Regions from separate parts of the Rhodoferax sp. GW821-FHT07G04 genome, predicted to be linked through region 2. Evidence: predicted binding sites of a transcription regulator. Region 2 holds the regulator's gene; each other region holds the start of a gene.
The links. The regulator LexA, encoded in region 2, represses DNA repair genes until DNA is damaged. The targets are predictions, from matches to a motif close to ACTGTATNNNNATACAGT.
Positions count from the first base shown of each region.

Region 1: the regulator LexA is predicted to act here: its motif matches at 3,863-3,880, upstream of recA (recombinase RecA).
Region 3: the regulator LexA is predicted to act here: its motif matches at 3,946-3,963, upstream of AC07OO_RS09545 (DNA topoisomerase IV subunit B).

Region 1 is NZ_JBWKQD010000007.1:39,232-49,824, forward strand. Features, by position in the region: gene AC07OO_RS24370 (biotin--[acetyl-CoA-carboxylase] ligase) at 1-199, shown strand, start outside; gene AC07OO_RS24375 (SPOR domain-containing protein) at 204-863, shown strand; gene AC07OO_RS24380 (sensor histidine kinase) at 1,016-2,458, opposite strand; gene AC07OO_RS24385 (response regulator) at 2,552-3,226, opposite strand; gene AC07OO_RS24390 (MarR family winged helix-turn-helix transcriptional regulator) at 3,314-3,796, opposite strand; gene recA (recombinase RecA) at 3,940-5,046, shown strand; gene recX (recombination regulator RecX) at 5,112-5,573, shown strand; gene argC (N-acetyl-gamma-glutamyl-phosphate reductase) at 5,665-6,600, opposite strand; gene sucC (ADP-forming succinate--CoA ligase subunit beta) at 6,786-7,946, shown strand; gene sucD (succinate--CoA ligase subunit alpha) at 7,961-8,854, shown strand; gene AC07OO_RS24420 (TerC family protein) at 8,975-9,649, shown strand; gene AC07OO_RS24425 (CHASE2 domain-containing serine/threonine-protein kinase) at 9,870-10,593, shown strand, end outside.
Region 2 is NZ_JBWKQD010000001.1:201,258-211,850, forward strand. Features, by position in the region: gene AC07OO_RS00900 (superoxide dismutase) at 1-287, opposite strand, end outside; gene xseA (exodeoxyribonuclease VII large subunit) at 333-1,649, opposite strand; gene AC07OO_RS00910 (MotA/TolQ/ExbB proton channel family protein) at 1,936-2,565, shown strand; gene AC07OO_RS00915 (ExbD/TolR family protein) at 2,573-3,001, shown strand; gene lpxK (tetraacyldisaccharide 4'-kinase) at 3,006-4,082, shown strand; gene AC07OO_RS00925 (Trm112 family protein) at 4,063-4,245, shown strand; gene kdsB (3-deoxy-manno-octulosonate cytidylyltransferase) at 4,257-5,042, shown strand; gene adk (adenylate kinase) at 5,148-5,804, shown strand; gene AC07OO_RS00940 (asparaginase) at 5,849-6,838, opposite strand; gene lexA (transcriptional repressor LexA) at 6,952-7,626, shown strand; gene AC07OO_RS00950 (hypothetical protein) at 7,647-7,976, shown strand; gene AC07OO_RS00955 (D-2-hydroxyacid dehydrogenase family protein) at 8,031-9,038, shown strand; gene AC07OO_RS00960 (type IV pilus assembly protein FimV) at 9,058-10,593, opposite strand, start outside.
Region 3 is NZ_JBWKQD010000002.1:73,331-83,923, reverse strand. Features, by position in the region: gene bamC (NlpB/DapX family lipoprotein) at 1-1,020, opposite strand, end outside; gene dapA (4-hydroxy-tetrahydrodipicolinate synthase) at 1,046-1,942, opposite strand; gene AC07OO_RS09560 (class I SAM-dependent methyltransferase) at 1,976-2,524, opposite strand; gene AC07OO_RS09555 (hypothetical protein) at 2,521-2,655, opposite strand; gene AC07OO_RS09550 (MFS transporter) at 2,652-3,881, opposite strand; gene AC07OO_RS09545 (DNA topoisomerase IV subunit B) at 3,996-5,966, shown strand; gene AC07OO_RS09540 (lytic transglycosylase domain-containing protein) at 5,966-6,874, shown strand; gene parC (DNA topoisomerase IV subunit A) at 6,884-9,274, shown strand; gene AC07OO_RS09530 (replication-associated recombination protein A) at 9,325-10,593, shown strand, end outside.

The sequences.
Region 1 (10,593 bases), on a different contig from region 2:
CACGGCCTTCCATGCGCGCGACCTGCTGTACGGCCGCGAATTGGTGTGCAGCGACGGTGTAACCGGCATGGCCCGCGGCGTGGACGCCAGCGGCGCCCTGCTGCTGCACACCGACCATGGCTTGAAAAAAATCACCAGTGCCGAGGTCAGCGTGCGACCGCTGTCAGCGAACCCCCTCTCGGCCAACAACCCGCCCTGAATCCATGCTGCGACTGTTTGTACTGCTGCTGATACTGGCCAATGGCCTCTACTTCGCCTGGAGCGAGGGCCTGTTGCGTGCCTACGGCTTTGCCCCCCTGCAGCAGCGCGAGCCCCAGCGCCTGGAGCAGCAAATCAAGCCCGAAACCCTGCAGGTGCTGACCCCAGCGGAGGCCAAACGGGCCGAAGCCCAGGCCCAAGCCGAATTGGTGCCCAAAGAGTGCTTGTTGGCCGGGCCGTATGACGACGCGCAGGCCGCGACGCTGCGCAGCGCATTGGAGTCCGCGCTGCCATCGGGAAGCTGGCAACTGGACGCGGTGGACGTCTCTGCGCGCTGGATCATCTACATGGGCAAGTTCGCGAATACCGAACAGCTGGTCAAAAAACGCGGGGAGCTGGCGACGATGAAGCTGGTCCCGCAAGCCCTGAACAATCCCGATCTGGAACTGGGGCTTTCGCTGGGTGGCTTTGATAGCCAGGCCGATGCAACGGCCGAATTGGCCAAGCTGTCGCTGCGCGGTATCCGCACGGCCAAGGTGATCCAGGAACGCCAGGAAGGCCGTCAAAACCAACTCAAGCTACCGGCGGTCACCCTGGAGACCAAAAACCGCCTGGCTGACCTGAAAACGGCTTTGGCGGGCCGCACGCTGCATAGCTGCAATTAGCCCCGCAACCCGCAAATCGGAGGGTGGGGCTATGTTTTGCCGCCGGGCCGCCCCAAGGCCTCTGAACCGCTTGGCGGTCAGTCCCGCAGGGAAAATGCGGCCCCCTCGGGGGGCAGGGAGCCACACAAAGTGGGCGACCGTGGGGTTTATATTTACTCAGGCTGGCCAAAACGCACCGTGAAACAGGTGCCGGGCGGGGTCTGACCGGGGCGGCTGTCCTCCACGGTCACGCTGGCCTGGTGCTGGCGTGCAATCTCCAGCACGATGGGCAAGCCCAGGCCGGAGCCATCGGCCTCGGTGCCCAGCACGCGGTAGAAGGGTTGGAACACCAGCTCGCGCTCCGCCGCGGGTATGCCGGGCCCGGAGTCTTCCACCTGCAGCACCAGCACCTTGCTGAACGGGTCTTTGAGCACGCGCACGGTGATCACCCCCGGCCGTTCGGCGGTGGATGGCGTGTAGTTGATGGCGTTGTCCATCAGGTTGCGTACCATTTCCTTGAGGAGCGTGGGGTTGCCCTGCAGGTTTACGTCGGCGTCGTCGGGTTCGGCGCCTTCGTAGCCCACGTCGATCAGCTTGTCCATCGCGCGCGGCACGCAGTCGCGCACCACGTCCATGGTCAGGCGAACGAGGTTGCAGGTCTGCTGGCTCATGGCCGTGCCGCTGCTCTCGGCCCGGGCCAGGGCCAGCAACTGGTTGACAGTGTGGGTGGCGCGGATGCTGGAACGGCCGATCTGGCGCAGCGACTGCTTCAGGTCTTCGGTGTTAGCGTCTTCGCGCTGGGCCAGGTCGGCCTGCATGCGCAGGCCCGCCAACGGCGTCTTCAACTGGTGGGCGGCGTCGGCCAGAAAACGTTTCTGGGTGGCCACTGAATCTTTGAGCCGCATCAGCAGGTCGTTGACCGACGACACCAGCGGCGCCACCTCCAGCGGCACGGCCTCGGCGTCCAGCGGGCTCAGGTCGTCCGGGCTGCGCGCGCGGATGCGCTCCTCCAGGTGGTTCAGCGGCTTGATGGCCTGCACCAGGGCCAACCAGACCAGCAACACCGCCAACGGCAGGATGACGAACTGCGGCAGCATCACGCCCTTGACGATTTCGGTGGCCAGCACCGAGCGCTTGTCCATGGTCTCGGCCACTTGCACCAGTGCCGGCTTGCTGTTGTCGGTCGCGTCCAGCTTGACCCAGGTGTAGGCGACCTTGATGCTGGAGCCGCGAAACTCGTCGTCGCGCATGCGCACTTCGCCGGGAACGGCCTTCTCGTCCTCCGGGGGGCTGGGCAGGTCTTTTTCGCCGCCAAGGTATTCGCCAGCCGTGCCCAGCACCTGGTAGTAGACGGTGTCGCTGTCATCGGCCCGCAGCAGCTCGCGGGCGGGCAGGGGCAGCGCGAACTGGGCCTTGTTCTGGTTGCTGGTGGTGACCAATTGCGCCAGCGCGCCGACGTTGTATTCCAGCGCGCGGTCAAAGGGCTTGCCGGCAATGCCCTGTGCCACCAACCAGGTCAGAACCAGGCTGACCGGCCACAGCAGCAGCAGCGGCGTCAGCATCCAGTCCAGGATTTCGCCGAACAGGCTGCGTTGTTCGCGCTGGAAGATCTTCATGCGATCGGCCCCGGGCGCAGGGGCGTGTGGAGAAACTGGCCGTTAGCCCCCGCCAAATATGCGTGAGCTGCTCCTAAATACATAGTAATTCGATCAAGACGCAATCTTTTCGAGGCAATAGCCCAGGCCGCGCACGGTCGCAATGCGGATGGGGCCTTTCTCGATCTTCTTGCGCAGGCGGTGGATGTAGACCTCGATTGCGTTGTTGCTGACCTCTTCGCCCCACTCACACAGGCGCTCCACCAGTTGGTCCTTGCTGACCAGGCGGCCGGCGCGCTGCAGCAGCACCTCCAGCAGGCCCAGTTCGCGGGCTGACAGCTCCACCATCTTGCCGTCTATCGTGGCCACACGGCCGGCCTGGTCGTAGGTCAGCGGGCCGTGTTTGATGGTGCTGCTGGTGGCGCCCATGCCGCGGCGCACCAGGGCGCGTACGCGGGCTTCCAGTTCCTGCAGGCTGAAGGGCTTGGCCATGTAGTCGTCGGCGCCATAGTCCAGGCCCTTGACGCGTTCGTCCACGGCGTCGGCGGCGGTGAGTATCAGCACCGGTAGCGAGGAGCCACGCCCCCGCAGTTTTTTGAGCACTTCCAGGCCATGCATCTTGGGCAGGCCCAGGTCCAGGATCAGCAGGTCGAATTCGGTGTTGGTCATCAGCGCGGCGTCGGCCTCGGTGCCGCTGGCCACATGGTCCACCGCCGCGCCAGCGCCGCGCAGCGCCCGCAACAAGCCGTCGGCCAAGACCTGGTCGTCTTCGGCGATCAATATCCGCATGTCTGCTCCTCGTCGTTGTCGCCACAGCGCCTGCACACAGGCGGGTGTGAACGTGTTTTTTGCATTCTAGGCGCGCACCCTTGTTCTTCACTGACCGCTGTAGGCTTCCAAGCCAATGGCCAGTACTGTCGCAACTTCTTCTCCAACCGCCTGGCGCAGTTCCAGTTCGGCCTGCTCCACGGCCTCGCGGTAGGCCTCCAGCCAGGCCAGTCCCACTTCGGTGAAGCGCAGCTGCTGCGCCCGGGCATCCAGCGGGTCGGGTGCACGCGTGACCATGCCCCAGGCCTCGCACTGGTTGACCAGGGTGCCCATGGCCTGTTTGGTCATGCCAGCGCTCCTGGCCAGCTCGGTCAGCCGCGAGCCACCGGTGGCCAGGTGGCGTGTGATGTGGATGTGCGCTGCGCCCACCTGCCCGCGCGTGACCAGATTGGCCAGGCCCAGCGGCACGCCGGGGTGGTGCGCCATCAGCGCCAGCACCCGCGCGTCAAAGCGCTCCAGCGCCAGCCGCAGCCAGTGGCCCATGTGGGCCTGGCGCCAGCCACCGGGGTCCGAAAGCGTCCATTCCGTCATGCATTAAATGGTAATACAAACTGACTAAAAAACAAGTTTACCGAATCCAATGATCGTCGTTAAACTACTGTTCAAGTATCCAGCCTGTAATTAATACCAAGCACTGGCATACGTCTCAACATTGATTTTTAAGGAGATTTCCCATGGATGCACCCGTCAAGACCCCCAACAGCATGAACAGCGCCAACAGCGAAAAGGCCAAGGCCCTGCAGGTCGCCCTGGCCCAGATCGAAAAGCAGTTCGGCAAGGGCACCATCATGCGCCTGGGCGAAGGCGAGGTCATTGAAGACATCCAGGTCGTCTCCACCGGCTCGCTGGGGCTGGACATTGCACTGGGCGTCGGCGGCCTGCCCCGCGGCCGTGTCGTCGAAATCTACGGACCGGAGTCGTCCGGCAAGACCACGCTGACGCTGCAGGTGATTGCCGAGATGCAAAAACAGGGCGGCACCTGCGCCTTTGTCGATGCCGAACACGCGCTGGACATCCAATACGCGCAGAAGCTGGGCGTCAACCTGCCCGACCTGCTGATCAGCCAGCCCGACACCGGTGAACAAGCGCTGGAAATCGTGGACAGCCTGGTGCGCTCCGGCGCGGTGGACCTGATCGTTGTCGACTCGGTGGCCGCCTTGACCCCCAAGGCCGAACTGGAAGGCGAAATGGGTGATTCATTGCCCGGTCTGCAAGCCCGTCTGATGAGCCAAGCTCTGCGCAAGCTGACCGCCCACATCAAGAAGACCAACTGCATGGTCATCTTCATCAACCAGATCCGCATGAAGATCGGTGTGATGTTTGGCTCGCCTGAGACCACCACCGGCGGCAATGCGCTGAAGTTCTACGCCTCCGTGCGCCTGGACATCCGCCGCACCGGCACCATCAAGAAGGGCGACGAGGCGATTGGTAACGAGACCAAGGTCAAGGTCGTCAAGAACAAGGTCAGCCCTCCGTTCAAGACGGCGGAGTTCGATATTTTGTTTGGCGAGGGCATCAGCCGCCACGGCGAAATCATCGACATGGGTGTGACAGCCAACATCCTGGAAAAGTCCGGCGCCTGGTACGCCTACAAGGGTGAAAAGATTGGCCAGGGTCGCGACAACGCGCGTGAGTTCCTGCGTGAAAACGCCGCACTGTCGGTGGAAATCGAGAACAAGGTGCGTGAATCGCTGGGCATCCCGCTGTTGCCGGTAGTGGCGGCTGCAGAACCTGAAGTCAAGGCCAAGGCTGCAAGCAAAAAAGCCGAGCAGCCCGCATAGGACGCGCGTAAGCAGCTATAAAAACAGTAGCGTAATTTGTAGCTGAATTTTCTGCATGGGTTGACATGGCCACGGCGACAAACACCCCACCACTGTCCCTCAAGGGCCGGGCGCTGCGCCTGCTCAGCGCCCGGGAACATTCTCGCGTCGAGCTGGAGCGTCGGTTGGCGCAGTTCGAGGAAGAGCCCGGTGCCCTGGCCAAGGCGCTGGATGAATTGCAGGCCAAGGGCTTCATCAATGAGCAGCGCGTGGTGGAGTCGGTGCTGAACCGCCGCTCCGCCAAGCTGGGCACGTCACGCATTCGCCAGGAGCTGCAAGGCAAGGGTCTGGCACCCGAGGCTGTGCTGGATGCTGTGGAGCAGTTGCGTGCGACCGAGGTGGACCGTGCACGTGAAGTCTGGCGCAAGAAGTTTGGGGAGCCACCCGCGGATGCCGCTGAGCGCGGCAAACAAATGCGGTTTCTGGCCAGCCGTGGTTTTGGCGGCGATGCCATCCGCAAAGTGGTGTCGGGTGGGGATGACGACTAGGCGTTGACGTTCGCCCGCTGACGGCGCGGGGGACACGGAGCAAAACGTGCCGCCCTGACGGGCCGCAGCGAGATGCCCAGACCGCGGCTCTCTAAAGCCCTAGCATCAACTTGATGTTCTGCACAGCCGCACCCGAAGCACCCTTGCCCAAGTTGTCCAGCCGCGCAACCAACACGGCGTGCGCAAAGCCATCAGCCTTGGCATCGTTGGCAAACACGCGCAGTTCCATCTTGTTGCTGTCGTTTAGCGCTACGGCGTCCAGCTTGTTATCGGTGGTGGCCTCTTCCACAGTCACCCATTCGCTGCCTGCATAGTGCTTTTGCAAGGCGGTGTGCAAGTCTTGCGCAGAGGGTTTGCCCGGCAAGGTGTCCAGGTGCAAGGGCAACTGCACCAGCATGCCCTGCTTGAAGTTACCGACCGAAGGCACAAACAATGGCCTGCGCGTCAGGCCGGTGTAGCGCATGATTTCGGGAATGTGCTTGTGCTTCAAGCCCAAGGCATACAGCTCCATGGGTGGTGCGCTGCCAGCCTCATAGGCTTCGATCATGGTCCGGCCGCCGCCCGAGTAGCCACTGATGGATGGCAGGCATACGGGGAAGTCGGCCGGCATGAGCCCGGCATCCACCAGCGGGCGCAGCAGTGCGATGGCTCCGGTCGCGTAACAACCAGGGTTGGCCACGCGGCGGGCTTGAACCACGGCTTCGCGCTGCGAAGCGGTCAATTCCGGGAAGCCATAGACCCAGCCGGAGGCCGTGCGGTGGGCGGTCGACGCATCCACAATGCGCGGTCCGGGGCGCCCGGTACGGCGCTCCAGAGCGTCCACCATGGCGACCGATTCCACGGCCGCATCGTCGTGCAGGCACAGAACCACCAGATCGGCCTGGGCCATCAGGGCCTGCTTGGCCACTGCGTCCTTGCGCAAGGCCGGGTCAATGCGCATGACCTCCACACCGGGCGTGGTTTGCAGCCGCTCCCGTATCAACAGACCGGTGGTGCCGGCTTCGCCATCAATAAAAATTCTCTTCATACGTGGTGGATGTCAATCAGGATTTTGGGAGTGGACGTCTTTAGGCGCCAAAAACAGGCCGTCAGGCAGCGATAAGTTTGGTGCGTTGCAACATGATACATTTCGCAGTTGATGTGTCCAGTGCCAAATTGCGACCGAAAATTGTTGCAATTTGGTGAAAATTGTCCAGCTCCCAAAGAGACGTCATGAAAATCCACGAATACCAAGGCAAAGAAATTTTGCGCCAATTCGGTGTGCCGGTGCCCCGCGGCATCCCCGCCTTCACAGTTCAAGAGGCGGTGGAAGCCGCTCAAAAGCTTGGGGGCCCGGTCTGGGTCGTCAAGGCGCAAATCCACGCCGGTGGACGCGGCAAGGGCGGTGGCGTCAAGGTCGCCAAGTCCATCGATGACGTCAAGCGCCTGGCCGGTGACATCCTGGGCATGCAGCTCAAGACGCACCAAACCGGCCCGGAAGGCCAGAAGGTCCGCCGCCTCTATATTGAAGACGGCGCCGACATCAAGAATGAACTGTATGTTTCGCTGGTGACCGACCGCGCTAGCCAGAAAGTGGCCCTGATCGCGTCGAGCGAAGGCGGCATGGACATCGAGGAAGTGGCCCATTCCACACCCGAAAAGATCATCACCGAGATGATTGACCCCCTGACCGGCATTACTACCGAGCAGAGCAAGAAAGTGGCCACAGCCATTGGCTTGACCGGCGCTTCTGTGGACCAGGCCGTGGACATCTTCGCCAAGATCTACAAGTGCTACATGGATACCGACGCGTCGCTGGTGGAAATCAACCCGCTGAACTGCGACAGCAAGGGCAATGTGATGGCGCTGGACGCCAAGTTCAACTTTGACTCCAACGCGCTGTTCCGCCACCCCGAGATCGTGGCTTACCGTGATCTGGACGAAGAAGATCCGGCCGAAGTGGAAGCCTCCAAGTTCGACCTGGCCTACATCTCCCTGGACGGCAACATCGGCTGCCTGGTCAACGGCGCCGGTCTGGCCATGGCCACCATGGACACCATCAAGCTGTTTGGCGCCGAACCGGCCAACTTCCTGGACGTGGGCGGCGGCGCCACTCCCGAGAAGGTCACCGAAGCCTTCAAGATCATGTTGAAGAACCCCAAGGTCAAGGCCATCCTGGTCAACATCTTCGGCGGCATCATGAAGTGCGACACCATCGCCACCGGCGTGATCACCGCCTGCAAGGCCGTGAACCTGAACGTGCCATTGGTGGTGCGCATGAAGGGCACCAACGAAGACCTGGGCAAGAAGATGCTGGCCGAGAGCGGCCTGCCCATCATCAGCGCAGACAGCATGGCCGAAGCGGCCCAAAAAATTGTGGCAGCGGTCAAGTAAGGCGGAGCACGAATATGTCTATCTTCATCAACAAAGACACCAAGGTCATCACCCAGGGCATCACGGGCAAGACCGGTCAGTTCCACACCGAGAAGTGCCAGGAATACGCAAACGGTAAGAACTGCTTCGTCGCGGGCGTGAACCCCAAGAAGGCCGGCGAGTCCATCTTCAATATCCCGATCTACGCCTCCGTCAAGGAAGCTGCATCCAACACGGGCGCTACCGTGTCCGTGATCTACGTTCCCCCGGCAGGCGCCGCTGCTGCCATCTGGGAAGCCGTTGAAGCCGACCTGGACCTGGCCATCTGCATCACCGAAGGCATCCCCGTCAAGGACATGCTGGAAGTGCGCAACCGCATGAAGGCCAAGGAAGCCGCTGGCGGCAAGAAGACCCTGTTGTTGGGACCCAACTGCCCCGGCCTGATCACCCCCGACGAAATCAAGATCGGCATCATGCCCGGCCATATCCACCGTAAGGGCCGCATTGGCGTGGTCAGCCGCTCCGGTACGCTGACCTACGAAGCGGTGGCGCAATTGACCGAAATCGGTCTGGGCCAGTCGTCTGCTGTCGGTATTGGTGGCGACCCCATCAACGGTCTGAAGCACATCGACGTCATGAAGGCCTTCAACGACGATCCCGACACCGACGCCGTCATCATGATTGGCGAAATCGGCGGGCCAGACGAAGCCGAAGCCGCCCGCTGGTGCAAGCTCAACATGAAAAAACCCATCGTTGGCTTCATCGCAGGCGTGACAGCTCCCCCAGGAAAGCGCATGGGCCACGCCGGCGCGTTGATTTCTGGTGGCGCCGATACGGCCGATGCCAAACTGGCGGTCATGGAAGAATGTGGCTTCACCGTCACGCGCAATCCGTCTGAAATGGCGAAGCTGCTCAAAGCACTGTTGTAATTTTGCTGCAGTCAGGGATGGTTCAGGCGCGTTGGCTACCATCCTATCCAATAACCAGGAAGCGCTCCGAACAGCAGGTTTTGGGCGCTTCTTGCATTTTGAAATACAGGAGTTGCAAGAATGGAATGGCTGCATAGCACAGACTTCTGGATCGGTCTGCTGAAGATTGTCTGGATCAACATCATCCTGTCCGGCGACAACGCGGTGGTCATTGCGCTGGCGGCGCGGTCCCTGCCCGCCGAGCAGCAAAAGAAGGCCGTGTTCTTCGGCTCTGGTGCTGCCGTGGTTCTGCGTATAGCCCTGACCGTGGTCGCGGCCAAACTGCTGGAGATGTCGTTCTTGCAGATCGTTGGCGGCCTGCTCTTACTGTGGATCGGCGTTCAACTGCTGATTGAGGAAGAGGACGCCGAGGAAGGCGCAGCCGGCAGTGGCAATCTGATGGCAGCCGTTCGCACCATTTTGATTGCCGATCTGGTGATGAGCCTGGACAACGTGATCGCCGTGGCTGCCGCCGCCAAGGGCGATATGACCCTGCTGATACTGGGACTGGCCATCAGCATTCCCTTGGTGATCTTCGGCAGTACGCTGATGATCCGCTTGATGACACGCTTTCCCATCATCATCATGTTGGGCGCGGCATTGATTGGCTGGGTTGGTGGTGAGACCATTGTCAGTGACGTGGCGTTGCGGACGGCGCTGGCAGATTACCCGTGGCTGCACTACGGGGGCGCCGTTGCCGGCGCGCTATTGGTCGTGGGCCTGGGTAGAAAACTCGGAAAGCGGCACGCTCAGTGACGATTGCGCTATCAAAAACTGGCCTTTTGTTTGAATAAGTTGCTTGTCGGAACGTACGGCATCTGCTAATGTTGGCCCCTGCCTTGATCTGTCGGTCAGGGCGTATTGTGGATGGGCGCTGTTGGCAAACATTCGGCTGCATAAGGGGTAGGGCTGGCACGTGGCGAAATCTTCTTTCTCTAAATCAGGCCCTTTTTGGAGGGCCGATTGGTTTGCCGGTGTGGCTATCGTGGTCGCTGTCATCGTGCTCAATCTGGCGACGGATTTTGTCGGCAGGTTGGAGCGAGGCTTCTACGACTTTGCCAGCACCAGCACGACCCGCCAGCCATCCGACCGCATTGCCGTCATTGCCATTGACGACCAAAGTATTGCTAACCTGGGCCGCTGGCCTTGGTCGCGTGACATACACGCCAAGCTGATCGACAAGCTGGCGGCTGCCAAAGCCAAGACCATTGTGCATACGGTCTTCTTTTCCGAACCGCAGGTCGATCCCGGTTTGGTTTTCATCCGCAAGATGAAGGCAGCATTGGGCTCGACACCAGAAGGCACGCCCGCCAATGAACAGCTGAATCAATTGATAGCCGAAGCAGAAACTGCTTTGGATACGGACGCTATCCTGGCGACTAGCATCAAAAACGCCGGTAACGTACTGCTGCCATCGGTGTTTGATCTGGGTGAACCGCAGGGAAAGCCTGACAATGCGCTGCCAGACTTTGCACTGAAAAATACACTGGATGACCCCACAGGCTTCTCCCTTCCTGCTGTCCGAGCCCAGGAGCCTATTGCAAGCTTGGGTAGTGCGGCGGTCGGCGTGGGACATCTGAACCAGAAGCAAGATGTGGATGGTGCAGTCCGCAAAGAGCCCCTGCTGGTCAATTTTTACGGTAAAGCCGTGCCCTCCATGGCGTTGCTCGGAGCAGCCAAGAGCTTGAACCTGTCTGCCT
Region 2 (10,593 bases):
GCAGCAGCCAGCGCACCGGAAGGCTCACCGCCGCCAGCGGGCTTCATGCAGTTCCAGAAGAAGGTATGGTTCCAAATCTGGGCCGAGTTGTTGTAGATGCCGCCGCTGGACTTCTTGATGATGTCCTCCAGCGCCATGTTTTCGAATTCGGTGCCTTTTTGCAGGTTGTTCAAGTTCACTACATAGGCGTTGTGGTGCTTGCCATGGTGAAACTCCAGCGTTTCTTTGGAATAGGCGGGGGCCAGAGCGTCAATCGCATAGGGCAATGCGGGCAGGGTGTGTTCCATGGAGTCCTCTCGTTGGTTAGTAGAAAAACCGCTTGATTGTAGGAATTAATTAAGGCCTGGGCCGTCAACGGTCATGTCAACCGCGCCGTCAGCGAGGGTTGCTTTCACATGCTGGCCTGCAATTGCCTGCGCGACGTGCCCCAGGGTTTGGCCATTTTCCAGCGTTAGCCATGCATAACCGCGTTGCAATACCAGTGACGGGTCCAGCAGACCCAGGCGCAAGTCGGCACGCTGGCATCGCTCCCGCATACCCAACAATGCCCGTTGTACGCGGGGCTGCCAATCTTGTTGTTTGCGCAACAGGTCCGACTGGCGCACCTGAAAGGCCATGCGGGCGGCATGCTGCATGCGCTGCTCCATGGCCGCCAACAACATGCGCTGACGGTGCGCCAGTGAAGACGGCCGCCCCAAGCGCGATGCCGCCAAGTCCACGCGCTGAGACTGTTGGTCCGCGAAACGCCCCACCGCATCGCCCATGCGGGCTTGCATATCCTCCAGCAACCCCAACCAGACGGACGTGGGTTCTGACACCAATTCGGCCGCGGCGGTCGGTGTGGGTGCACGCAAGTCGGCCACAAAATCGGCAATGGTGAAATCCGTTTCGTGCCCTACTCCACACACGATAGGCACCGGGCTGCGGGCCATCACACGGGCCAGTTGCTCGTCATTGAAGGCCCACAGGTCCTCCATGGAGCCACCACCCCGCACCAGCACAATCACATCGATGGGGACCGTCGCATCTGCATTGGACGCCTGGGAGGCCAGGCTGTACAGGCTGGACAGCGCCTGCGCCAACTCGCGCGGGGCTCCGTCCCCCTGCACGGCCGCGGGAGCGAGCACGACAGGGATATGCGGCACACGCCGTTGCAAGGCCGTGACCACGTCATGCAAGGCTGCTGCGCCCAGCGAAGTCACCAGTCCAATGCCGCGCGGCAAAGGGGGCAAGGGCCGCTTGCGCGCTGCTTCGAATAACCCTTCTTGCTCCAGCTTGGCCTTGAGTTTGAAGAATTGCTCAAACAGCGTGCCCTGCCCCGCGGGACGCATGGCCTCCACGACCAATTGCAGTTCACCGCGCGGCTCATAAACCCCTAGACGGCCGCGCACCTCCACCCGATCGCCGTCGCGCGGGCTGAAGTTCAGCAAACTCGCTGCGCGGCGGAACATGGCACAGCGCAACTGGCCGGTTTCGTCCTTTAAAGAGAAATAGCAATGGCCGCTGGAGGCACGCGTGAAGCTGCTGATTTCGCCGCCGACAGTGACCGGGTTGAAGCGCGCATCCATGGCATCGGCAATGGCGCGGCACAACGCGCCCACCTGCCAAACACGTGTGGCGGAAGTGCTTGCTGGCTGCGGTTCAAACATATGAATATTTCCGCGGCCCAACACGGTAGTGCTTGCTAACGCTCCACAGATCGCGGCCAGCGGGGCCAGAGGAGCCTCTACCCCACGCAGTGCACGACGCGGCGTAATAAGTCTTTGATTTCATTGGATTTTTTATTGCTGCTTTTGTCATCAATCTGTCAAAACCACGCACAGATGCGGCTTCGCAGCCAGTGGGGGATTAGTTTTGCACAAACTTATCCACATGTTCTGTGGGTCGTCGCGTACGCCATAATCGCGGGGCATTGCATCTGTACGGAGTGACCATTTGTTTTCCATCATACAAGCCGCCGGTTGGCCCATCTGGCCCCTTATTGCCTGCTCCGTATTGGCCCTGGCCATCGTCATTGACCGCTTCATCAACCTGAAGGGCAGCAAGGTAGCCCCACCCCGTCTTTTGGATGAAGTGCTGAGTGTTACCCGCAACGCCATCCCCGCCCCCGACGTTGTAACCCAGTTGGAGAAAAATTCGGCCATGGGTGAGGTCTTGGCCAGTGGACTACGCGCCATCAACGCCGACCCCCGCTGTACCGAAGACGACCTGCGTGCCACCATGGAGAGCACCGGTCGCATCGTCGCGCACCGCCTGGAGTTGCGCCTCAGCGCCTTGGCCACCATTGCATCGGCCGCACCGCTGATGGGCTTGTTTGGCACCGTGGTCGGCATGATTGAGATTTTCGGCTCGCAGGCCCCGGGTGGCGCTACCGGTGGCAACCCTGCCCAACTGGCCCACGGTATTTCGATCGCGCTGTACAACACCGCCTTCGGTCTGATCGTGGCCATCCCCTCACTGATCTTCTGGCGCTACTTCCGCGGCCAGGTCGATGCCTACCTGTTGACGCTGGAATTGGCTGCCGAACACCTGGCACGCCATCTCAAGGTGTTCCGCAAGCCCTGAGCCCGCCATGAACTTCCGCGCCCGAACCACCGAAGAGCCCGAGATCAATCTGATCCCCTTCATTGACGTGCTGTTGGTGGTGTTGATCTTCTTAATGCTGTCCACCACTTACAGCAAGTTCACCGAAATGCAGCTCAAGCTGCCGGTTGCCGACACCGATGCGCAACGCGACTACGCCAAGGAATTGATCGTGGGCGTGAGTGCCGACGGCGCGTTCAGCATCAACCGCGTGCCCGTAGCCGGGCGCAGCCTGGAGAGCGTGGCCATGGCCATGACCGAAGGCGCCAAGGCTGGCAAAGACACGGTCGTCATCATTAGCGCCGACGCCAGTGCCAAGCACCAGTCGGTAGTGACGGTCATGGAAGCCGCACGCCGTTCCGGCCTGAACCAAATCACCTTCGCTACCCAGTCCTCCGCACAGGCCGGTGGCCGCTGAAGCCATGGCCGGTGCTTTGCGGCCCACGCTGCAAGGCAGGCTGCTGCGGGCCTGGACCCGGCGGACCGGTCTTGCCCTGCTGCTGTGGCCCCTCTCTCTGCTTTTTAAATGCCTGTCAGGGCTGCGGCGCCGGTTGTACCAATGGGGCCTGCTCAGGACGCAGCGCGCCGATGCCATCGTCATCGTCGTCGGCAATGTGGTGGCCGGCGGCGCAGGCAAAACCCCCACCGTCATGGCCCTGGTTCAGCACCTGCGTGCACAGGGGCACCCCGTAGGCGTGGTGTCGCGCGGGTATGGGCGCAAGAATGGCACGGTCTGCGCCGAGGTGCTGGAGGATGCCCACCCCGCCGATGTGGGGGATGAGCCTTTGCTGATCCGGCGCACAACCGGCATGCCGGTTTTCGTAGGTCCCACGCGCTATGCGGCCACTACGGCGCTGCTAGCCCGCTATCCACACACCCGCATCATCGTCTGCGACGACGGCTTGCAGCACTATGCGCTGTACCGCGACCTGGAGGTCTGCGTGTTCGACGACCGTGGATGCGGCAACGGTTGGCTGCTGCCAGCCGGCCCTCTACGCGAAGCCTGGCCCCGCCGCGCGGTAGCGCGTGTGGGCCAGCAATCCGATCGCCTGCTGGTGCTGCACACCGGCGCCCAGCCTGCTTTTGCCGGCTACACCGCGCGGCGCCAACTCGCGCCCTGGGTTGTCGAACGCGACGGGACGCAGGTGCCACTCAAAGACCTGAGTGCACCGGGCGCCAAACCCCTGCTGGCGCTGGCCGGTATCGCCCAACCCGAGACCTTCTTTGCCATGCTGCGCGCCCGAGGTCTGCAGCTGGTGCAGACGCTTGCGCTTCCGGATCACTATGATTTTGATAGCTTCTCATCCATATTTCACGAGGGCTACCGCCTGATTTGCACAGAGAAGGACGCCGCCAAGCTGTGGCCACTGGTACCCGACGCCCTGGCTATTCCATTGGAATTCACGCCAGAGCCCGCCTTCTTCCGCGCACTGGATGCGGCACTGCTGCCGCTATTGCCCGCGCCGCTATCATCCAGCCATGGACACAAGACTACTTGAACTCATCGTTTGCCCCGTGACCAAGGGCCCCCTGGAATACGACCGCGAAAAGCAGGAACTGATTTCGCGCAGCGCGCGCCTGGCCTATCCCGTGCGTGACGGCATTCCAGTTCTGCTGGAAAACGAAGCCCGCACGCTGACCGACACCGAACTCGGCCTGTGAACGCCACCAGCATGGGCTACACGGTACTGATACCGGCGCGCCTGGCCTCTACCCGTTTGCCCAACAAGCCGCTGGCAGATCTGGCTGGCGCACCCATGGTGGTGCGCGTAGCTGAGCGCGTGCGTTCGGGTGTGCCCGCAGGCACCCGCGTCGTCGTGGCCGGCGACCACCCCTCCATCGTGGAGGCTTGCCGCCAACACGGTATCGAAGCCATTCTGACCCGTGACGACCATGCTTCCGGCAGTGATCGTCTGGCTGAAGCCTGCGAACTGCTGGCACTGCAGGGTGAAGACATCGTCGTCAATGTGCAGGGTGACGAGCCCTTGATAGACCCGGCGCTGGTACAGGCCGTTGCCGACGTGCTGCGAACCCAACCTACGGCCAGCATGGGCACGGCTGCCCACGCCATCGCCAGCGTTGCCGATTTCGCGAACCCCAATGTCGTCAAGGTGGTGCTGGATGCCGCCGGGCTGGCGCTGTACTTCAGCCGTGCGCCGATCGCTTGGTGGCGTGATGGTTTTGCCCAAGGCATAGAGGCCCTGCCCCCAATCGCCGCACCCCTGCGCCACATTGGCATCTATGCCTACCGGGCCAGTTTTCTGCGCCAGTTCCCCCAATTGCCGCAGGCCCCCATTGAGATCATCGAAGCCCTGGAGCAATTGCGCGCCATGTGGCATGGGCACCGCATCGCAGTGCACGTAAGCCCCCATGCGCCGGGACCGGGTGTAGATACGCCAGAAGACCTGGAACGTGTGCGGGCCGCATTTATTGCCAATGCGGGCCGCGCTGTAAGTTAGCCAGGGGATGGTCCATGCTATTCTCGGGAGCAGCCGCGTGTCGTGGCGCGCCTGTAGGGCGCAGCCTGCCGGGCCAAAGGTTTTTTGTTCTATCCGAGGGTATCCATGAGACTTATTTTGTTGGGCGCGCCAGGCGCGGGCAAGGGCACGCAAGCCACGTTCATTTGCCAAAAATACGGCATTCCACAAATCTCGACCGGTGACATGCTGCGTGCCGCCGTGAAGGCCGGCACCCCGCTGGGCCTGCAGGCCGATGCGGTGATGAAGTCCGGTGGCCTGGTCAGTGACGACCTGATCATCAACCTCGTCAAGGAGCGTATTGCCCAACCCGATTGCGCCAAAGGCTTTTTGTTTGACGGTTTCCCCCGCACCATCCCCCAGGCCGATGCCATGAAGGCTGCAGGCGTGGCGCTCGACTATGTGGTGGAAATCGATGTCCCCTTTGACGCCATCATCGAACGCATGAGCGGACGCCGCTCCCACCCGGCATCGGGCCGTACCTACCATGTCAAGTTCAACCCACCCAAAGTGGAAGGCAAAGACGATGTGACCGGCGAGCCCCTGGTACAACGCCCCGACGATCAGGAAGAGACCGTCAAGAAGCGTCTGGATGTTTATAGCGCCCAGACACGGCCCTTGGTGGACTACTACTCCGGCTGGGCCGCCAAAGACCCGACTGGCGCCCCCAAATACCGCGCCGTCAGCGGCATGGGCGAAGTGGATGTCATCAAGTCGCGCGTTTTTGAGGCATTGGGCAGCTAACCGGCCGCATACGCGCTTCCAAAAGGCCGCCGATGCGGCCTTTTTTACGCCTGCATCAACTCCAGCATCAGGGCAATGCGGGCCTTGAGCGGAGACAGCCCCCCAGAATCCGGGATGTCCCCCTTCCCCTGGGCCGGGCCAACCACGATACTGCCGTATGCGCAGCGGCTAGCCCGCAACACCCGCACACCCTGGGCCCGAACCTCGTGCAGGGCTTTCTCCAAATCGCGGTGGATGGTGCCATTGCCGGTGCCCGCAACGATGAGGCCCCGCACAGCTTGCTCTGAGCCCACCGAAGGCGCCGCACACAGTGTGCGTACGGTGGCTCCGCATGCACCCGCGTAGTTGGTGACAATCTCAACGCGCGGCCATTGCGGATTGGACAGCGCTTCCATCGGAAAATCCTCAGCTTGTCCCTCCCGCACGGGGCTTGCGTGCAACCAACGTACCTTGCCCTCCTCCACATAGCCTAAGGGACCCGCATCGCCCGAATCAAAGGCATTGAGTCGATAGGGATGGACCTTCTGGACGTCCCGAGCAACGTGCACAACCCCGGCACACACCGCCAATACGCCTCGGGCCTGCGCCGACTGTGCCACCGCCACGGCGTCCAGCACATTCTGTGGCCCATCGGGTGACAGCGAAGACGCAGGGCGCATGGCACAGGTTAGGACCACAGCCTTCTCGGCCAACATCTGCCGGGGCAAAACCTGGGACAAAAAGAAGGCTGTCTCCTCCAGGGTGTCGGTGCCATGCGTCACCACCACGGCATCGATATCGGCCCGGGACAGATGGTGCTGAATGCTTTGTGCCAGTAAGCGCCACTGCTCCCATCCCATGTCCTTGCTGTCCACCTGCACGACCTGCTCGGCCACGAATGCGTGCGAACCCAGCGCCTGCTGCAGACGGGGAATGGCCTGCAGCAACTGGCCCACGCCCACCTGCGCTGCGGTGTACCCCACGTTGTCATCCGCCTGCGCAGAGGTGCCTGCAATCGTGCCACCGGTACCCAAAAACACCATCTTTTTCAACATATTTGCGCTTTCCACTTGCAAACAAAATAAAACTGGTTAAAAATACAGTCACTGGATGCCGAAACAGTGTGTATAGACCAACAGCCTAAGCGGCCCAGAACCAAGGAGTCAGCATGCTTGAAAGTCCCAAACTTACCGCACGGCAACAACAGATTCTGGACCTGATCCAAGGCGCCATCGCCCGCACCGGCGCTCCTCCTACACGTGCCGAAATCGCCAGCGAGCTTGGCTTCAAGTCCGCCAATGCCGCCGAGGAGCACTTGCAAGCCCTGGCCCGCAAAGGCGTTATCGAATTGGTCAGCGGCACATCCCGTGGCATCCGCCTCAGAGGGGACGCATTGCGGTCCATCAACGAGTCGCGCAGCAAACAATTCTCCTTGCCGATTCCGGGTTTGGCCCAATTAGCTCTGCCATTGGTAGGCCGGGTCGCAGCTGGTTCACCCATTCTCGCCCAGGAACATGTGGACCAAACCTATTACGTTGAAAACAGCCTGTTCCAACGTCAACCCGATTACCTGCTGAAGGTGCGTGGCATGTCCATGCGCGACGCCGGCATCATGGATGGCGACCTGCTGGCCGTGCAAGCCACCAAAGATGCCAAGAATGGCCAGATCGTTGTAGCCCGGCTGGGTGATGAGGTCACTGTCAAACGTTTCCGGCGCAACAAACATTTGATCGAACTGCACCCCGAAAACCCGGACTACCAAACCATTGTGGTCGAGCCTGGTGAGCCTTTTGAAATCGAAGGCTTGGCCGTAGGTTTGATACGCAACACCATGCTCATGTAATTCCGCACGAAAGCCATCCCATGAACACCGCTTTATTTGCCCATGCCGATTTCTTTGGCCCCTTGCAAGGCCTGATGCGCTGGTGGTCCGCCAGCCGGTTTTCGACTGCGGGGGTTTCATTGCCCAAGCGGGAGGCACCTGCATTTACTCCCAAAACTGTAGCAGCAAATGACCCATTGACGAGGGCTAGCGCTCCAATCATCAAAATGCCCAAGCCCCTGCGTGTAGTGCGCGTGGTCGAAAGCGGGCAGGCACGCGCCAGTGTCGGGCGCATGGTCATCTCCGGGCGCATGGCCGACGTCTGCGCCGAACTGGACCGTTTAGCTGCGCGAGAGGCTGCCCTCTCTTAAGTTGGCGGGGGTTTGCGCGCCGTACCGGCGCTTGGGCAGGGCACAATTGAGCCCATGAATATTGTGATTTTGGATGACTATCAGGATGCCGTACGCAAACTGGAGTGCGCAGCGAAGTTAGAGGCCTACCAAGCCAAGGTCTATACCAACACGGTGAAAGGCATTGGCCAACTCTCTGTTCGGCTCAAGGATGCAGATGTCATTGTCTTGATCCGTGAACGCACACATATCAACCGCCAGCTCATTGAAAAGCTGCCCAAGCTGAAGATGATTTCCCAGACTGGGCGCATCGGTGCTCACTTGGATGTGCAGGCTTGCACCGAGCGCGGCATTGCCGTCGCAGAAGGCCAGGGCTCTGGCGTGGCACCTGCGGAGTTGACATGGGCGCTGATCATGGCAGCGATGCGCCGTCTACCGCATTACATCGGCAACCTCAAGCACGGTGCATGGCAACAGTCCGGGCTGAAAGCCGGCTCAATGCCGGCCAACTTTGGCATCGGCAGCGAGCTGCGTGACAAGGTCTTGGGCATATGGGGCTACGGAAAAATTGGCCAAATGGTTGCAAGCTACGGGCGCGCCTTCGGTATGAAGGTTGTTGTCTGGGGTAGCGAAGCCTCGCGAGAAAAAGCCTTGCAAGACGGCTACGGCGCGGCCCCCAGTCGCGAGGCCTTTTTTGAGCACTGCGACGTCTTGTCCCTCCATCTGCGGCTCAGCGACAGCACGCGTAACCTGGTTGACCATACAGACTTGGCCCGCATGAAGCCCACCGCACTACTGGTCAATACGGCCCGCGCCGAGCTCTTGGACACCAACACCCTGATCAGCGCCTTGAACCGAGGCCATCCCGGTATGGCTGCCGTAGACGTCTTCGACAGTGAGCCCGTCCTACAGGGGCACGCACTGTTGCGGCTGGAGAATTGCATTTGTACGCCCCACATTGGCTACGTGGAGCAGACCAATTACGAAAAACTATTCGGAGCGGCCTTTGACAACGTGACCAATTTCATCAAGGGTACGCCCACCAATATCGTCAACCCCGGTGCCCTGCAGGTCCGGCGCTGAATCTTCACTCACCCGCGTTTCAGCGGGGCTTGTTCACACCGTTAGTCTGTGCCGATGATGACCAACCGCTGGCATCAAAGTCGATGAGGTTGTCGTCACGCGGCCGGGCAAGACCCGAGTCAACGTCAGCATCTCTCTCTGCTGCCATGTCCGTTGCGACGGGCACGGTTTTCGCAGCGCTAAAGGGCATAAAGCCCGAGTCGAACGATGATGAGGCGACGCGGCTAGCCACCCCGTGCAGCATCAGCAAGTCGCGGAAGGCTTCAAGGTCAAAGTCCTGGCTGCTGTTTTCCTTGGGGCCGCGCACCAAGCAGCTCGCAATATAGGACACAGCCTCTTCAGACGGCCATAGCGCGACGATGCGATTGCACACCGAGGGATAGGCCTCCAAGCCGCTGCCCGATTGGCTGAAGTCCGCATAGACCGGCAAGTGGCCATTGAAAATGGCATTGAATCCAGTGCGGTAGTGGTCATATTCCGCTTTGCGCCCCAAGCTGTGCAATACCCTGAACAACTCGAGGTAGACCAAAGGGTTGGCCTCGGCACCCGCATCCACACTCTCTCGTAGCAAGGTAATAGCCTCTTCATGCTGTCCCAAGGTCAGGAAGAACTCGGCCTGCTGGCGGACATCCAGCATCTCCTTGGTATTGACTGAGCGCAGGGTAGCCGACATGCTGTGGGCAAAGTCCATATGCCCCGACGTGGGCTGATGGTGTGCGGGCTGACTGCGGGTGGATTGCGCAGCGTGGACGGGCGCCGGTGGCAAAGCCGATTGCCCTGCGCCGCCTACCGGATCGTCCAGTTGGAGATCAATGTCCACCTCGGTAACGCCGGGCTGAGCCTTCGCAACTGTGGCAGCGGGACGCGGCGCAGCAGGCGGCGGGGTCAAATCATTGGCTCCCTCGCCCACACGGCCCAGCTTACTGGCTTGGGGCACGTCCGTGCCACCAAAATCCACGGTCTCCGACCTATCGCCTAAACCTTCACCTCTCCACCATGGCCCACCACGCGGCGCCTTATTCCACACAAAAGCTATCGCCAGGCCCAAAATAGCAGCTGCGGCCAGAAGTCCATAAACCAGCGGATTTGCGTAGCGTTCTGCCTCTGCCCTACCCAGGCGACGGCTCAGGTCCTCCAGAACCTGGCGGTTTTTGACCGTGATGTCGCGCAAGCCCTTGAGATCCGACTCCAGAGCCTGTTGGCGCCCTTCCGCCGCCAAGACTTCCTGCGGCGTTGCATTCAATGAGCGCCATAGTGCAACAGCGCGTGCGCGCTTCTGTGGGTCTTCGCCTTCTTCCGTAGCCAAGGTGTCGCTCGACTTCAATATGGGATCCCGGTCTTGGCCTAGGTCCAATGGAGTCAGCTTGAGATGCGGTCTGCGGACTTCCGCTTTCGGCGCTTTAAAGGCCTGCTTGATCGCCGGCACAGATGATTCCGGCTGCAGCTCAAGCGGAATGGGCTTGTTGCGTTTACGCGCCTTGGGCTCCGCCACATCTGCAGGGCGGCTCTCGGACGTGGGCACCACAAGTGGCGTACGCGGTGCAGACGAAACGAT
Region 3 (10,593 bases), on a different contig from region 2:
TACGGTAGTCACATTGGCGACGCTGCGTACCGCGATCTGGTATTTCGCAGGATCGGTGTTCTTACTGCCGCTAAACAGCTTGGCAAAGAAGCCCGGCTCGGTATTGTCGGCATTGAGCGGCACATAGCGCACAAAATAGATGCCTTGCTTGCGGTCGCGGTCTTCCACGGTGAAGCCGGTGCGGTCCAGGGCCAAGCCGACGCGGCGCCATGCGCTGTCAAATCCTTCTTCGATGCGCACGGCAGGTTGACCGTTTTCGGTGGAAATCGAGGCAATGCTCTTGGGTGCGCTGGCCGTGGCGACCACGGTCTTGGCTTGTGGCTCGCTGACGCCCAGTTTGACCATCAGGCGGCGTAGGAATTCAGCTTCCAGCTCAGGGTCGGTTGGGCGGGGTTGCCAAACCGTATTGCCAGCCTCTTTGGCCGAAGTGGTCAGCACGGTTTCCATCATGCCGCGGTGGCTGATGAAAATTTCGGTTTCGCCATTGGCATTGCGCTCCAGGCGGGTGCGGAACTTGTCGCGCTCGGCGGTGGAGTACAGCGAGTCAAACAGCTTGCCCAGCGAGTTGCGGATGAAGTCCTGCGGAATTTTGGCCCGGTTTTCGGCCCAGTCGGTTTCCATGATGCCCAGGGTATTTTGGTCCAGGGACAGCAGGAAGCCATTTTCTTGCCAGAACTCTTTCACGGGTTCCCACAGCTTGTCGGCGGGGCGATTGACCACCAGCCAGCGTTGGTTGCCGGCGCGCTCAATACGCGCATCACCCAGTGTGGCAGCTGCAACCACAGGCGTAGTGGATACAACGGGTTGGCCGGCCTTGTAGCCCGACGCCGACACGGCGCCGCCAACCACGGCGTAGTGCGTGTCTTTGGACAACTGGGTGAGATCGGGTGGAACGTCCAGCGAGGGCACTTTAGGGCCATTGTTCGCGCTGCGGTAGTCCACCTTGTCGGTTTCCAAAACGGAGCATGCTGACAGCGAGACGGCTACGCTAACCAGCGTCAATTTCAAGAAAGGGTTCACGAAAATCCTTTGGATGGAGAACTGCTTAAATCAGGCCAGCGGTGCGCATCACGCGCTCCAATGCCGGACGATTGTCGGGTGTCAAAACGGTCAACGGCAGGCGCAGTGCGTCTTTGCACAAACCCATGCGCGCAACCGCCCATTTGACGGGAATCGGGTTGGATTCTACGAAAAGCGCTTTATGCAACGGCAAGAGCTGGAATTGGATCTCCATGGCCCGCTTGATATCGCCCGCAACGGCCGCCTTGCACAGCTCGTGCATCAGCCGCGGCGCCACATTGGCGGTGACGCTGACATTGCCGTGGCCGCCGCACAGCATCAAGGCCACAGCGGTGGGGTCATCACCCGAATAGATGGCAAAACCCTTGGGGGCTTCTTTGATCAGCCATTGCGCGCGCTCGATGTTGCCGGTGGCTTCCTTGATGCCGACGATGCCGGGAACCTGGGCCAGGCGCATCACCGTGTCATGGGCCATATCGGCCACTGAGCGGCCGGGCACGTTGTACAGGATGACGGGCAGGTCGCCAGTGGCTTCGGCAATGGCCTTGAAGTGCTGGTACTGGCCTTCTTGTGTGGGCTTGTTGTAGTAGGGAACAACCTGCAGTTGCGAGTCGGCGCCCACCTTTTTCGCGAAACGTGCCAGTTCTATCGCCTCGGCTGTGGAGTTGGCGCCGCAGCCGGCCATGATGGGTACCCGTCCTGCGGCCTGCTCCACCGAGACACGGATGATTTCGCAGTGTTCTTCGACATTCACTGTAGGCGACTCGCCGGTGGTGCCCACTACGCCTATGCAGTCAGTACCTTCGGTGATATGCCAGTCGATCAGCTTGCGCAGCGCCGGGTAGTCCACGGAGCCATCTTCTTGCATGGGCGTGACCAGTGCAACGATGCTGCCGGTAAGAGGGCCTTGAGATGGATTCATGTCAGTTATTTGAACGGTAATCGACTATTTTACCTAGAGAGCATAGCGGCTGGATGGTAGCGGCTTGGCGCCATCGCCTGCTGGTCGCAGGGCCGCAATGCGTTGCACCACGCGGGGCGGGTTCTCCAAGTAGCCGTGCTCGTAAGCCACTACGTCCAGGCATGCGCAGGCGCGCAACAATTCGCTGGGCTGCAGCAGAAAATCCGGCCGGCTGGGGCGGCCAAAGGCTTCATTGCCGATTGCAAATGTTTCGTAAAGTAGTACGCCACCCTGCGCAACGCTGCTGGCGATAGTGTCCAAGAGGGGGCGCCATAGGTAATTGGTCACTATTACGGCGCCAAAGGTTTGTAGTTCACCCGCAGACTGCAGGGGCCATGGGCCGGTCTCGATGTCAGCGGTGATGAGCATGGCTTCGGGAACCTGTTCACGGGCCGTTGCCGTGTCACGGTCCACACCGGTGACCGGGTGACCATGCTCTGCAAACCACGACAAATGCCGGCCCGACCCGCAGGCAACATCCAGCACGCTGGCGCCCGGCGCCAGCAGATGGGACCAGCGGACTATCCAAGGGGATGGGTTCAAAAGCAGGCCCAGACTTGATTGGCCATCTGCACCATGAAGTCTGCCTGCGTATACAGTGCAAAGACTGCGGCCAACGCCGCGAGCGCCAGCAGACGGATGGTGATGCGCTTGCCCATGGCGATTGCCATCATGAAGCCACTGCATTGCGCGGCAGGGTCCGCGCAATGGCGGCTTCCTTGACCGGCAGATTGATCAGCGCCGCTGCAACCCCCAGTGCGATTGCGATGTACCAGACGATGTCATAGCTACCGGTCTTGTCATACAGGTAGCCGCCCAGCCACACACCCATGAACGAACCGATTTGGTGGCTGAAGAACACGAAGCCGCCCAGCATGGACAAATGGGCCACACCAAAGATCTGCGCGACCGTGGCATTGGTTGGGGGCACGGTGGACAGCCAGAGCAACCCCATCACTGCGGAAAACACATAGACGCTGGCCGGTGACAGGGGTGCCAATAGAAATGCGGTGATGGCAATGGCACGGGTGAAGTAGATGAAGGCCAGGATGTTCTTCTTTTGCATCTTCTGGCCCAGCACGCCAGCGGCATAGGTGCCAAATACATTGAACAGACCGATCAGCGCCAATGCATAGCTGGCTACCTGGGGCGACAGACCTTTATCTTTCAGGTAGCTAGGCATATGCACGCCGATGAACACGACCTGGAAGCCACATACGAAATAACCCGCCATCAGCAGTTGGAAGCTGGGGTATTGGATCGCTTCGCGCATCGCATGGCCAATGGTTTGCTCACGCACCGGGGCAGAGGTGCCGCCGCCAAAACCTGTTTCCCGCAGGCCCCATGCCAAGGGAATGATCAGCAGAGATGCCATTCCCAGCAAGACCAGCGCCTCTTGCCAACCAAATCGGCCGATCAAAAAACCCTCGCTGGGAACCATCAGGAATTGGCCGAATGATCCGGCAGCCGCCGCAACACCCATGGCCCAGGACCGCTTTTCGGCGCTGACGTTGCGCCCGATCACGCCGTAGATGACGGCGTAGGTTGTGCCCGACTGGGCCATGCCGATCAGCACACCGGTGCTGAGCGCAAAGAGCAACGGCGTATTGGCATGGGCCATGCCCACCAAGCCCAGTGCATAGAGCACCGCCCCGGCAATGATGACGCGGAAGGCGCCGAATCGGTCGGCCGCCATGCCGGCAAAGATGCCAAAAACACCCCAGGCCAGGTTCTGGATGGCGATTGCCAGCGCAAAGGTTTCCCGCGTCCAGCCGTGTTCCTGGGTAATCGGTTGCAGCCACAGGCCGAAACCATGGCGTATGCCCATGGACAGCGTGACGATAGTGGCACCGCAGACCAGAACTTGTGTGGTGGAAATGGGTTTGGGGGCGTTTTGCATGGCCGGATTGTCCGCAATCCCAGGTGCCGCTGCACAGCCCATGACAAAGTCATTGGGAGTGATGGCTGTATTTATATACAGATAGTCAATGCGCGGCGTTTACAATGCCGGCCTATGTCAGCCAAAGCTACCCCAGAATATTCAGAAGGTTCCATCCGGGTTCTCAAGGGCCTGGAGCCCGTCAAGCAGCGCCCGGGCATGTACACCCGCACCGACAACCCCCTGCACGTCATCCAGGAAGTGCTGGACAACGCGGCCGACGAGGCGCTGGGCGGTTACGGTAAAAAGATCAAGGTCACGGTCCATATGGACGGCTCCGTCGCCATTGAAGACGATGGCCGCGGCATTCCCTTTGGCATGCACCCGGAAGAGAAAGCCCCGGTCATCGAGCTGGTGTACACCCGCCTGCATGCCGGCGGAAAGTTCGACAAGGGCAAGGGCGGCGCCTACAGCTTCTCCGGCGGCCTGCACGGCGTGGGGGTGTCCGTCACCAACGCCCTGGCCAAGCGCCTGGAGGTCACCTCCTACCGCGAGGGCCAGGTTGCCACCATCGTCTTCGAGCATGGCGATGTGACCCAGCCGCTGCAGACCCGCAAGATCGGCGATGGCGATCGCAAGTCCGGCACCACCGTGCGCGCCTGGCCCGACGCCAAATACTTTGAGTCCGCTGTCTTGCCCGCCGGTGAGCTGACCCACCTGTTGCGCAGCAAGGCGGTGCTGATGCCCGGCGTCAGTGTGTCGCTGACCACCGAAAAAACCAAGGAAACCCAGACTTGGCTGTACAAGGGCGGCTTGCGCGACTACCTGACGCAGACGCTGACCGCGGACCCCGTCATCCCCCTGTTTGAAGGCGAAGGCTATGCCGATAGCCAGAGCGACAACTTTGCCGAAGGCGAAGGGGCGTCCTGGTGTGTGGCCTTTACCGAAGATGGCCAGCCGGTGCGCGAAAGCTATGTCAACCTGATCCCCACCAGCGCAGGTGGCACGCACGAGAGCGGTTTGCGCGACGGCTTGTTTACCGCCGTCAAGAGCTTTATTGAACTGCATGCCTTGTTGCCCAAGGGGGTCAAGCTGATGCCGGAGGACGTGTTTGCCCGCGCCAGCTATGTGCTGTCCACCAAGGTGTTGGACCCGCAGTTCCAGGGCCAGATCAAGGAGCGCCTCAACTCCCGTGATGCCGTGCGTCTGGTGTCCAGTTTTGTGCGCCCTACGCTGGAGTTGTGGCTCAACCAGCATGTGGACTATGGCAAGAAATTGGCGGAATTGGCGATTAAAGCTGCACAAAGCCGACAAAAAGCCGGCCAAAAGGTGGAAAAGCGCAAAAGCTCGGGCGTGGCTGTACTACCCGGCAAGCTGACCGATTGCGAAAGCCGCGACACCGCACACAACGAAGTGTTTCTGGTCGAGGGTGATTCCGCCGGCGGCAGCGCCAAGATGGGCCGCGACAAGGAGAACCAGGCCATTCTGCCGTTGCGTGGCAAGGTGCTTAATACCTGGGAAGTGGACCGCGACCGCCTGTTTGCCAATACCGAAATCCACGATATTTCGGTGGCGATCGGTGTAGATCCGCATGGGCCCAACGACACGCCAGATTTGTCCGGGCTGCGCTATGGCAAGGTGTGCATCTTGTCCGACGCCGATGTGGATGGTTCACACATCCAAGTGTTGCTATTGACCCTCTTCTTCCGCCATTTCCCCAAACTCATTGAAGCCGGCCATGTGTTTGTGGCCCGGCCACCGTTGTTTCGGGTTGATGCACCGGCCCGTGGCAAGAAACCGGCCTCCAAGGCGTATGCGTTGGATGACGGAGAGTTGATCGCCATTCTTGACAAGTTACGCAAAGAAGGCGTACGCGAAGGGGCTTGGAGCATCAGCCGCTTCAAAGGCCTGGGTGAAATGAATGCCGAGCAACTGTGGGACACCACGCTGAACCCCGATACCCGCCGTCTGTTGCCAGTTACGCTGGGTGCTATCGATTTTGGCGCCACCGAGGCCCTGATCACCAAATTGATGGGCAAGGGCGAGGCTGCTGCCCGGCGCGAACTGATGGAGTTGCACGGTGACTCGGTCGAGGTGGACGTCTGATGTCTGCCCGCTTGAAGAGTCTATTGGCGGGGCTGGCGCTGCTGGTCAGCCATGTGGCCCACGCCGATATGTGGATCTACACCGACGCGCAGGGCGTCAAGCATTTCGCTTCCAGCCAATTGGACCCGCGCTACAAGCTGATGTTCCGGGGCGTGCCCGCACCGGATGCGCAGGCGGCTCCTGACGGTGGCGTTGCCACGGCAGTTGCGCGCGAGGCTTATTCCAGTGGGGGCGGCCGTACGGTGGCCAGCATGGAGTCCGCGCCCAGCTTCTTGGCTGTCAAACCCCATATGCGCACGGCGGCAGACGCCAACCAGCTCGACATGTCCCTGTTGCATGCGGTCATTGCCACCGAGTCCGGCTTCAATCCGTCCGCCGTGTCACCCAAGGGTGCCGTGGGCTTGATGCAGGTGATGCCAACGACTGCGCAGCGCTATGGTCTGGCCAATGACCAAGGTGGCACCGTATCCGCCAAGCTGACGGATCCCAAGACCAATATCCAAACCGGCGCCCGCTACCTGCGCGACCTGATCAATATGTTTCCGGGGCAGTTGGAATTGGCCGTGGCCGCCTACAACGCTGGCGAAGGTGCCGTGCAGAAGGCTGGCAACAAGATCCCCAATTTCAAGGAAACACAGAATTACGTGCGCTCGGTGATGCAGCTTTACCAGCGCCTCAACCCCCAAGCCCGCGTGACGCCCGCAGCCACTTCCGGCGGCAGGGTGCAAGGGCAGTTTCACGGCCCGAGCGCCAATGTCAATCTACGTTGGGGTGAGCTGATCGGCGCGCAGGATGCCGATCCCGCATCCAAAAAAGTGGGCCGTGAGCCCTTGCAACCCGGCGACATGGCCATTGGCTCGGGTCAGACCGCCAAGGCCAGCCCGTCTCTTACCGAATTGTCGAATTAACCTGTATCCATGACCGACCAAGCCACACTTGATCTGACAGCCGAGCCGCCCCGTGATGGTGGTGGTGATGACGACCAAAACCTAGCTTCTTACGCCCAACGCGCTTATCTGGAATACGCACTCAGCGTTGTCAAAGGCCGGGCCTTGCCCGATGTCTGCGATGGCCAGAAGCCCGTGCAGCGCCGCATCCTGTACACCATGTCCCTGTTGGGCCTTGGCTACGGCGGCCCCAACGGAAACACCGCCGCCAAGCCAGTCAAATCGGCCCGCGTGGTGGGCGACGTCATGGGTAAATTCCACCCCCATGGCGACCAGGCTGCCTACGACGCACTGGTGCGCATGGCGCAAGACTTCTCACTGCGCTACCCGCTGATCGACGGCCAGGGCAACTTTGGCAGCCGCGATGGCGACGGCGCCGCGGCCATGCGCTACACCGAAGCCCGCCTGGCCAAGATCACCAGCCTGCTGCTGGACGAACTGGACATGGGCACGGTGGACTTCCAGCCCAATTACGAAGGCTCGACCGAAGAACCCCGTCTGCTGCCCGCGCGCCTGCCGTTCACGCTGCTCAATGGCGCCAGCGGTATCGCGGTGGGCCTGGCCACCGAAATCCCCAGCCACAACCTGCGCGAGATCGCCGATGCCTGCGTCGCGCTGATCAAGACCCCCACACTGGCTGAAGACGCCTTGGCAGCCCTGGTGCCCGGCCCAGACTATCCCGGCGGCGGCCAGATCATCAGTAGCGCCACCGACATCGCCGATGCCTACCGCACCGGCCGCGGCTCGCTGAAGGTGCGTGCCCGTTGGAAGATCGAAGACCTGGCCCGCGGCCAGTGGCAACTGGTGGTGACCGAGCTGCCACCCGGCGTCAGCAGCCAGCGTGTGCTGGAAGAGATTGAAGAACTGACCAACCCCAAGGTCAAGACCGGCAAAAAGGCCTTGTCGCAAGACCAGACCCAGCTCAAGGCCAGTATCCTGTCGGTGCTGGATGCTGTGCGCGACGAGTCCAACAAAGACGCCGCCGTGCGCCTGGTGTTCGAGCCCAAGACCTCGCGTATCTCCCAGCAGGAGCTGATCACCGCTTTGCTGGCGCACACCAGCCTGGAAACGTCCGCCCCCATCAACCTGACCATGGTTGGCCTGGATGGCCGGCCCACGCAAAAGTCGCTACGCCAGATGCTGATGGAGTGGATCGAGTTCCGCCAGACCACGATACAGCGCCGCTCGCAGCACCGGCTCAACAAGGTGCTGGACCGCATCCACATCCTGGAGGGCCGCCAGCTCGTTCTGCTGAACATCGACGAGGTGATCGCCATCATCCGCCAGGCTGAAGAGCCCAAGGCTGCGCTGATCGAACGCTTCAAGCTGTCAGACCGCCAGGCTGAAGACATTCTTGAAATCCGCCTGCGCCAACTGGCCCGGCTGGAAGCCATCAAGATCGAACAAGAGCTGTCCGAGCTGCGCACCGAGCAGGGCAAGCTGGAAGAGATTCTGGGCAGTCCATCCGCGCTGCGCCGCCTGATGGTTAAAGAGATTGAGGCCGACGCCAAGACCTTTGCCGACCCGCGCCGTACCTTGATCCAGGCCGAGAAAAAAGCCGTACTGGAGATCAAGGTGGTGGACGAGCCCGTCACCGTGGTCATCAGCCAAAAAGGCTGGGTGCGCACCCGCACCGGCCATGGTCACGAGGCCACGTCGTTCGCCTTCAAGGCAGGCGATGGCCTGTATGGCACCTTTGAGTGCCGCAGCGTCGATACGCTCTTGGTGTTCGGCTCCAACGGCCGGGTCTACTCGGTGGCGGTGTCGCTGCTGCCGGGCGGGCGGGGCGATGGCCAGCCCGTCACCACGCTGATCGAATTGGAAAGCGGCACACAGTTGTTGTATTACTTTGCTGGTTCGGCGGCCGCCACGCTGTTGCTCAGCAGCACGGCGGGTTATGGCTTCATGGCCACGGTAGACAACATGGTCTCGCGCCAGAAGGCCGGCAAGGCGTTTGTGTCCGTCAACGAAGGCGAAAGCCTGTGCGCCCCCTCGCTGGTGTCGGGCGCGCAGGGCAAGGTCACGGTGGCGGGCACGCCGGCTGCCGTTGTGCCGGTTGCCACGCATGTGGCCTGCGCATCTGCAGGTGGCCGCATCCTGACCTTCGAGATCAGCGAAATCAAGTCCATGGCCAACGGGGGCCGCGGTCTGATGCTGATCGACCTGGAGGCCAAGGACACGCTGGCCGGCGCCGCAGCCTACACGCGTAGCATCCGCATCGCCGGCGTGGGCCGGGGCGGCAAGGAGCGCGAAGAGACGCTGGAAATCCGCAGCCTGAACAACGCCCGCGCAGCGCGTGGCCGCAAGGGCAAGGCCGCTGACTTGGGCTTCAAGCCCAATGCCGTGGTGCGGGTGGAGTAAGCGGCTAGCCTTTAAACTGGGGCGCAGCAGCTACCCGCTTCCCTATTGCCGTGCCCCCATCCAGTCCACCTCCCCACCAGCCCCTGGCCGAACGCCTGCGACCCAAGAGTCTGGGTCAGGTGATCGGCCAACAGCATGTGCTGGGCGAAGGCATGGCACTGCGCCTGGCGTTTGAGTCGGGCCAGCCGCATAGCTGCATTCTGTGGGGGCCGCCGGGTGTGGGTAAGACCACCATTGCGCGGTTGATGGCCGACGCGTTTGATGCGCAGTTCATCAGCATCAGTGCGGTGTTGGGCGGTGTCAAAGACATTCGCGATGCGGTCGAACAGGCGCAGGTCGCACTGGGGCAGGGGCGGCGCACCATCCTCTTTGTCGACGAGGTCCACCGCTTCAATAAAAGCCAGCAGGATGCTTTTCTGTCCCATGTGGAGAGCGGTCTGTTCACCTTCATCGGCGCAACCACCGAGAACCCATCGTTTGAAGTCAATTCGGCCTTGCTGTCGCGGGCCGTGGTTTATGTGCTGCAGCCGCTCACGGCGGAAGACCTTAAGCAGATTGTGGCGGTAGCCCTCGTCGAATGTGCACTACCCGCTATCGAAAACGTAGCAATCGATCGTTTGGTGGCCTATGCGGATGGTGACGCTCGCCGCCTGCTGAACACCCTGGAGACCCTGGCTGTCGCCGCCCGGCAGGAGCGCCTGGAGCAGGTGACAGACGCCTGGCTGGTCAAAGTGCTGGGCGAACGCATGCGCCGCTACGACAAAGGCGGCGAGCAGTTTTATGACACCATCAGCGCGCTGCACAAGTCGGTGCGTGGCTCCGACCCCGACGCCGCACTCTATTGGCTTGTGCGCATGCTCGATGGCGGTGCAGACCCGCGCTACATGGCGCGGCGCCTGATCCGTATGGCCAGCGAAGACATAGGCCTGGCCGACCCCCGCGCCCTGCGCCTGGCGCTGGATGCGGCCGACGTATACGAGCGACTGGGCTCGCCGGAGGGCGAACTGACGCTGGCCCAGTGTGTGGTCTACCTGGCGGTGGCGCCCAAGTCGAATGCTGTTTACAAGGCCTTCAATGCGGCCCGTGCGCTGGTCAAGAAAGACGGCTCGCGGCCGGTACCCCTGCATTTGCGCAATGCGCCGACCCGCCTGATGAAGCAACTGGACTACGGCAAGGGATACCGCTACGCCCATGACGAAGCGGATGGCTTTGCGGCAGGTGAAAACTATTTCCCCGATGGCATGGAGCCCCCTGAGCTTTACCAGCCTGTGGAGCGTGGCCTGGAGATCCGCATCGCCGAAAAAATGCGGCAATTGAAG